2 linked regions of the Thermogemmata fonticola genome follow. Each later gene encodes a partner of the first gene's protein in a complex. Links are inferred from orthologs where the notes say so. Each region holds a gene or a part of one and is shown in the gene's direction. Other genes may lie near its edges.

Region 1 (3,776 bases):
TCAGGTCGCCGTTATCGCCGCGACCCGGCGTTGAAAAGCCGTCAGGACGAACCGGGAACAACAGCCAACACAAGCCTTCCCAGCGGCGTGGGCCAGCACATTCCCCCACCAGGGTCGGAAAAAAAAAGACCAGGCCCAAGGACTATATTCCGGAAGACACGATGGGCGGCGCGCTGACTCCCCCGGCTGACTGGTTTTTGACCAGTTGAAAAACCTGCACCAAAAAGCGGTAGGTGAATTCCTCGATCCCCTCGGCGTTACTTTCGCGATTCCCCGCCACGTTCAACACAAAAATGTTATTTTGGACCAGCCATTGGAACACCTCTTCCGGCGTCACTTTCACTTTGGAACGCGGGGATTTCGGATACGGGATTTTCAATAAGGGCCGCTGGAGTTCTTCGGCATAGCGGAGAGTGGCAGCCACACCATCCGCATTCCAGCGACTGGCGATACAGAGCGTGCCCCGAGCAAATTCCACATTCCGACGTGTTCGCTTGGTGTATTCGCTTGTGGGTAAAGCCAGCATGCCGTAGAGCCGCTCGTATTCGGGCTTCGGGCCATCCTCGGTCAGAAAACCTTTCGGCATCCAGCCGCCCGTAGGTATGCCACAGGCTTTAGCGGCCTTCAAACCTCCCAAATCCGCACCCGTCTGCCCCCCGGAAATCACCCGCTTCAACTCAAATGCCGCCATGATTGCACCCCCCGGAAGTCCTGGATACCCCCCCCGCTGGCAAGACGAACCTGGACATGATGGAATGAAGGCTTCGTCCCCCTTGTGTTTATTCTACAGCAGCGATAGCACAACTGTCTTTTGATCTGACGGTAGCGCTCGTGTGATCACTCGATGGCCAGGCCCCGGCCTCAGCGACGCCGGATGGACTACACCACCAACCTTGCAATCGCCCTTCCCCGTCTAGCACAATCAGGATATGTTAGGCACCCGCGGAGCAGGACAGGTTAGGGTGTAAGGTCCGCGGCAACGAGCGGGATTCGCCGCCCGGACCGCCCTGTCCTGCCCCAGAGTTTGAGTTGTTGATGTCGCCGGAAGGCAGAGTAAGATGTCCGACGGACTGAATGAGCGTGCTTTACCCCATAACCTTGAAGCGGAAAAAGGGGTCCTGGGAGGCATTCTCCGCGACCCTGACGAATTGCCGACCGTGCAACAGTTGTTACGTCCTGACAATTTCTATCTCGATGCGCACCAGAAGATCTACGCTGCCATCCTGGAGCTGGCCAACGAGAACCTTCCCATCGATCTGGTCATGCTCCATGAGCGGCTGAAGCGGAACAAACAACTGGAAGATGTGGGAGGCGCCCTTTATCTGACCGAATTGTGGGAGGCGGTTCCTACAGGGGCGAATGCGGAATACCATGCCCGCATCGTGCGGGATGCCGCCATGGTGCGCAGCCTCATCCACGCGGGCACGGAAATCCTCCGGGAAGCCTACGAACGCACACAATCGGCAGATGAGTTGGTCGCCCAGGCGGAACGCCGCATCATGGACATCGCCAGGGCGGGCTTGATTGGCGAAACCAAGACCCTTTCGGAAGCCATCCATGAAGCCTTCGCCCGCATCGATGCCCGGACAGGACGGGACAGCAGTCAATTGGCGGTGAGCGGCCTGCCCACCGGTTATGTGGACCTCGACAACCTCCTGGCAGGATTGCAGAACTCCGAGTTGATTGTCATCGCTGCCCGTCCGTCGGTCGGAAAAACCGCCTTTGCTCTCAACATCGTCCGCAATGTCATCACCAATTACGATGCCGCCACTCATGGGGGTGAAGCGGGTCCGCCGGTACTCTTTGTCAGTTTGGAGATGACCCGAATCGAACTGGCGGAACGCCTCCTGTGCTGCCAAGCACGCGTCGATAGCCACAAGGTTCGCAAAGGCACACTCCACGCCGAGGATATTCAAAAGTTGATGGACGCGGGCGATGTGCTACGCCGGGCCAAATTGTATCTGGACGACACCCCCTCCCGCAGCATGATGCAGATCGCCGCTCTGGCTCGACGGCTGATGAAAAAACACGAGAAGGAAGGCGGTTTACGCCTGGTGGTCATCGATTACTTGCAACTGATCGAGCCAGAGAATCGCCGTGATCCCCGGCAGGAACAGGTGGCGCAGATCAGCCGGCGCCTGAAGTTCCTAGCGCGAGAGCTGGGCATTCCCGTCGTCGCCCTGGCGCAGGTCAACCGCGCCTCTGAAGAACGGCAAGACCATAAACCGCGCCTGGCCGATCTGCGCGAATCCGGCAGCATCGAGCAGGACGCCGACACCGTGTTGATCCTCCACCGCCCCGGACGTTACGAAGGCTCGCAGGAGGACAATATCTTGGAGGTCATCGTCGCCAAGCAGCGCAACGGCCCCACCGGAGAAATCACCCTCACCTATCTCAAGCCCTACAACCGCTACGAGAATTACATCGCGGATATCAGTTACAGCGGAGACGGCTTATGACCGTTCCTCAGGACGGTTTGCTCTGGCCGGTTCGCCCGCTGGAGCGTGTTCGGACGGCGTCGGTTCCGGAGCGAAGGAAGACGCCGAGCCGGGTTGGGATGACGGCCGCGGTCGACTCAACCAATACAAAAGGGCTTTCACCTCGAAAGGCTTCAAGTCCGGCTTGAGGGAAAGAAGTCGGGCGGCGATGCCCGTGAGATGAGCGGCAGCCCAACTCGTCGCTGGTTCTGTGGCAAAGGGACCGAGATAGCCGCGCCCGTGGGCTTGAAACTCCACCTGATCCCGCAAGCAATAGGCGAATTGGAGCGGATCCGGGAAAAGGGCCTTATCGACGGACAACAAGGGGGGGGCAAACGCCGCGGGGTAGCTGCGCGTGAAAGGATGGTCATTATGGGCCGCCGCGACCACCAAAACATCCCGATAATAGGCTTCCTCGACCATCTGGAGCAATTGCCAGCGCCGCGCGGGGGGTTGCAGGCGCTGTTCCACGATTCCCAGGGACAAATTGATGATTTTCACCTGCCACACATCCAAAGCGTGCCGGAGTGCCGCCAGAACTGTCTCAATAGTGGTCCCTGACCCCACCGCGAAAACGTCCGCCGAGAAGAGTTGAACCCGCGGAGCCAGTGTCACAATGATGTCCGCCACTGTGGTCCCATGTGGACTGGATTGCCGCCCCTGGTAGGGTAATGGCGGGCCATGAGGGCGGAAGATGGCCCCTTCCACGTGTGGAGGCTCCCTGCCCCGCTGGCGGGCGCGTTCCGCAAGCACAGACCACTCGATTCCCGAATCGACCACGGCCACCCGGATTCCCTCCCCCGTGGCCCGGCTGTCCTGAAGCAGTCGTTCCGGAGTCAGTTGGAGAAGCACAGACTCAATCAGGTTCAGGGATTCCATAAGCAAGCGGAGTCATTGCGGAAGCAGAAAGAATGCCGTGGCTGGTGACTCTCCCTCTGCCCCTACGGGCCGTGACGGACAGGTTCTCATCCTCTGGCGAGCATCAAGAGTGAGTCCAACTCACGTCGAGTAGCTGCCGGAGGTCCCGGATCATGCGTGTGCAGTATTCCACGGCCCGCACGCCGTGCTGGCGGGAGAGAGTTCGCACCTCTTCGAGCAACTGGATCACAGCCTCGGAATCTTTCTCCGCTGCTCCCGATTGCGCCAGCCCTTGTTTGATGTGCTCCAGCACTTCGGGCGGCGGTTTGTCTTCGTGCAGCAGGTCGCGGACCCGTTCGCTGGCTTGCAAAGCCGCAGCTAGGGCATCGATGAGCAACCTCTGTCCCTGCCGTTCCGCCAGGCTTCGCCGTAACAGGTCCA
Region 2 (2,926 bases), on another replicon or contig:
CCCAGTCCGAGGACGAGTGCCCAGCCGTCTTCGTTGTTCCAGACGCTTTTCATCGCCTGCCGTCGCCCCATGAGACCGGCTGTTTGCAAGAGAACCTACGCTCTGCCGTTTTACAGATCACCCTGAAGCGGCGGGTAGATGGGCGGTCTTGGCTCGTGCCCCTAACTTTTGCTGTTTGTCCAGTTCGTCTTGACCCCCTCTCTGGTAGGGCTATAATTCACGCAGCATCAACGGATTGATGCGCCGACCTTATGGTTCGTAAACGAGCCGCGGCATCGCTCGAGGTCCACCCCACCCCATATTTCGGCGCTCATTACGGCGATTCACGTGGGTGAATCGAAAGCAACCGTAACGCCACGCTCAGAATGCAGCCGGGGTAAAGGGAACCCGACTACCGACCGCAAAGGCCGATGTGCATTGAGGTGTCATGGATCCGTGAGGATGTCACGGGATGGGTTTCCAGAGGAAGCCGTTCCGAGACACGGATGTACGGACTTTGCAATAAGGGCGTGCTGTGCCGTCCGACCCGGTGGAGTTGACCAAAGCGATCAAGGCAGCCTGCGATATTGTTTCCGTCGTAGGCTCCTATCTGACCCTCAAGCCAGCAGGGGCCACGTTCAAAGGACTGTGTCCGTTCCACGATGACACACGTCCGTCTCTGGATGTGGACCCGCGACGGCAACGCTATCGCTGTTGGGCTTGCGGTGCCTACGGCGATGTCTTCCAATTTGTCATGGCCATGGAAAAAGTGGATTTCCGGGAAGCACGGGCTATTCTGGCCCGGCGGGCCGGTATCCGCTTGGAAGACGAATCCAGCTCCGGACCGGCTTCCCAGCGTCGCCGCTGGCTGGAGGTTCTCCAATGGGCCCAGCAGCGCTACCACGAATGCCTGCGGGAGTCCGATTTGGCAGAAACCGCCCGCAAATACCTGGGAGAACGGGGCCTGCATGGGGGCACGGTGCGCGATTTTGGCCTCGGTTATGCCCCGCTCGCAGGCGAATGGCTCCTCCAACAGGCCCGGCGTGATCTCATCGATCCGCAAATCCTCGTCGAAACCGGCCTGCTCTTGGCACGCCAGGAAAATCGCGGCTGGTTCGACCGCTTCCGCGATCGGATCATGTTCCCCATCCGCGATCCCCGCGGCCAAGTCATCGCTTTCGGGGGCCGTATCCTTCCAAGTTCGCCACTCGCCACCCGTGCCCCCAAATATTACAACTCTGCCGAAACACCGCTGTTCAGCAAAAGTGAAGTCCTCTATGGACTGGACCGCGCCCGCCCTGCCGCAGTTTCTGCCGGTTATCTCGTCATCGTCGAAGGATATACCGATGTCCTCATGGCCCACCAATGCGGCTTTGCCCAGGTGGTTGCCACGATGGGCACCGCTCTGACCGCCCGACATATCAGCCTGATCCGGCGCTTTGTCCCCAAGGTCATCCTGGTCTTTGATGCCGATGCTGGCGGCCTGACGGGTACCGATCGCGCTCTGGAGTTGTTCCTCACCCATGATCTGGAAGTCGCCATTGCCACGCTTCCGCCGGGACTGGACCCCTGCGATTTGCTAGCGCAAAGTCACGGTCCGACGCTCTTCGCTCAGGCTCTCGCTTCGGCCTGCGATGCCTTGGAATTCAAGCTGCACCGCCTCTTCCAGCAGTATGACACGACCACGCTCGAGGGAACCCGCCGGGTGCTCGATGCCATTCTCCAGGTCATCGCGGTGGTCCCAGAGCATTCCAGCCCAGAATTACGGGTCAAGAAGGAATTGATGATCAACCGGCTGGCCCACCGCCTGCGCCTGCGGAGCGAAACTGTTTGGGACCGCTTGGAGGAACTCCGCAAGCACCGGCAGACTACCCCACCGGCCGCCTGCGAGGAACCGGTGACTGCCTCGACGCCTTCTGCGGCACGGGTCGATCCGCAGGTCGTAGCCGAAAAGCAACTCGTGGAAATCCTGCTAGCGGACCCCGCCCTCCTTCCCCAAGCGTGTGCTGTTTGGCCGGCGGAAGCCATGCGCCATCCCCGCCTGCGCCGCATTCTGAGCGAGTTGTACGCCATCCACCACAGCGGCGGGATCCCGGACCTGGATGCTCTGCGCGAACGCTTGTTCGACCGGCCTGATCTCTATGATGACGCCTGCCGTTTGCATTTGGTCGGACAGCATATGCAGGATCGCGGCCAATGGTTGCAACGGGTCCTGCAGCGCTTGCAAGAGCTGCGACTGGCTGCAGAACGGCAGGCCCTCAAGGAACAACTAGCCGCCGCCGATGCGGAGCAAGCCGTAGCTCTGCTCCGCCGTTGGCAGCAAACCCATCGGGGAGTCCAGGGGTCACCGGGCCTTTGACTGCCCTAACCTCGGACCAGGACCCCAAGCCTGGACAGGAACAGGACTTCCGACCCTCGTGTTGTTTTGGGAGGCATGCGGATGGATAACACCGACGATCGAATCCTCAAAAATCTCATCGCCAAGGGGAAACAAACCGGCTCCCTGACCTACGACGATCTCAATGCCGCTCTGCCGGAGGGAGTCGCTGATCCGGACCGCTTGCAAGATATCCTCGAACAGCTTGACAAACACGGGATCAGTGTGATCGACTCCGAGGACGAAGAACCCTCTCCTGAAGGCGGCGACGCTGCGACGGAGGATTTGCTCGCGGACAGCGATAGCTTCCTGGAAGATGCCGACGGCGATGGGCGCCATGTCGATGACCCCGTGCGCATGTACCTGACCCAGATGGGTCAGATCAAGCTCCTCGACCGCAAGCAGGAAGTCCAACTGGCCATGCGGATCGAGCTGACGCGCCGGCGGTTCCGCCGCAAGGTCCTCGAATGCGATTATGCTCTCCGCCAAGTGGTCGAAACTCTCAAACGCGTACACCGCGGCGAACTTCCCTTCGATCGCACGATCAAAATCTCTCAAACGGAAAATCTG

Evidence for each region.
Region 2: the proteins of dnaB (region 1) and dnaG are in contact, whole or in part, in a crystal structure (PDB 2R6A), measured with the Geobacillus stearothermophilus proteins. The link is inferred for Thermogemmata fonticola from one-to-one orthologs. Residues at the interface, in WP_033016901.1 of Geobacillus stearothermophilus: Ser13, Glu15, Ala16, Gln18, Glu91, Leu92, Asp94, Ala95, Val96, Pro97, Thr98, Ala99, Ala100, Asn101, Tyr104, Tyr105, Ile108; in WP_049624496.1 of Geobacillus stearothermophilus: Lys456, Leu457, Leu458, Pro459, Ala460, Asn463, Ala464, Leu467, Leu535, Leu536, Ile537, Ala538, Gln544, Glu545, Asp548, Tyr549, His552.

Annotation. Positions count from the first base shown.
Region 1 is NZ_JACEFB010000005.1:106,225-110,000, forward strand. The notes cover bases 407-3,258. They hold dnaB (replicative DNA helicase), read left to right. Parts: upstream 407-1,058; coding sequence 1,059-2,459; downstream 2,460-3,258. Other genes in these bases: H0921_RS08990 (putative molybdenum carrier protein), read right to left, coding at 407-691; H0921_RS09000 (S8 family serine peptidase), read right to left, coding at 2,454-3,258. Outside these bases: rplI (50S ribosomal protein L9), read left to right, coding at 1-34; more of H0921_RS08990, read right to left, coding at 143-406; more of H0921_RS09000, read right to left, coding at 3,259-3,356; H0921_RS09005 (response regulator), read right to left, coding at 3,460-3,776. UniProt on the Escherichia coli protein: The main replicative DNA helicase, it participates in initiation and elongation during chromosome replication. Travels ahead of the DNA replisome, separating dsDNA into templates for DNA synthesis.
Region 2 is NZ_JACEFB010000006.1:218,069-220,994, reverse strand. It holds dnaG (DNA primase), read left to right. Parts: upstream 1-514; coding sequence 515-2,338; downstream 2,339-2,926. Other genes in the region: rpoD (RNA polymerase sigma factor RpoD), read left to right, coding at 2,420-2,926; H0921_RS10460 (putative sulfate exporter family transporter), read right to left, coding at 1-71. UniProt on the Escherichia coli protein: RNA polymerase that catalyzes the synthesis of short RNA molecules used as primers for DNA polymerase during DNA replication.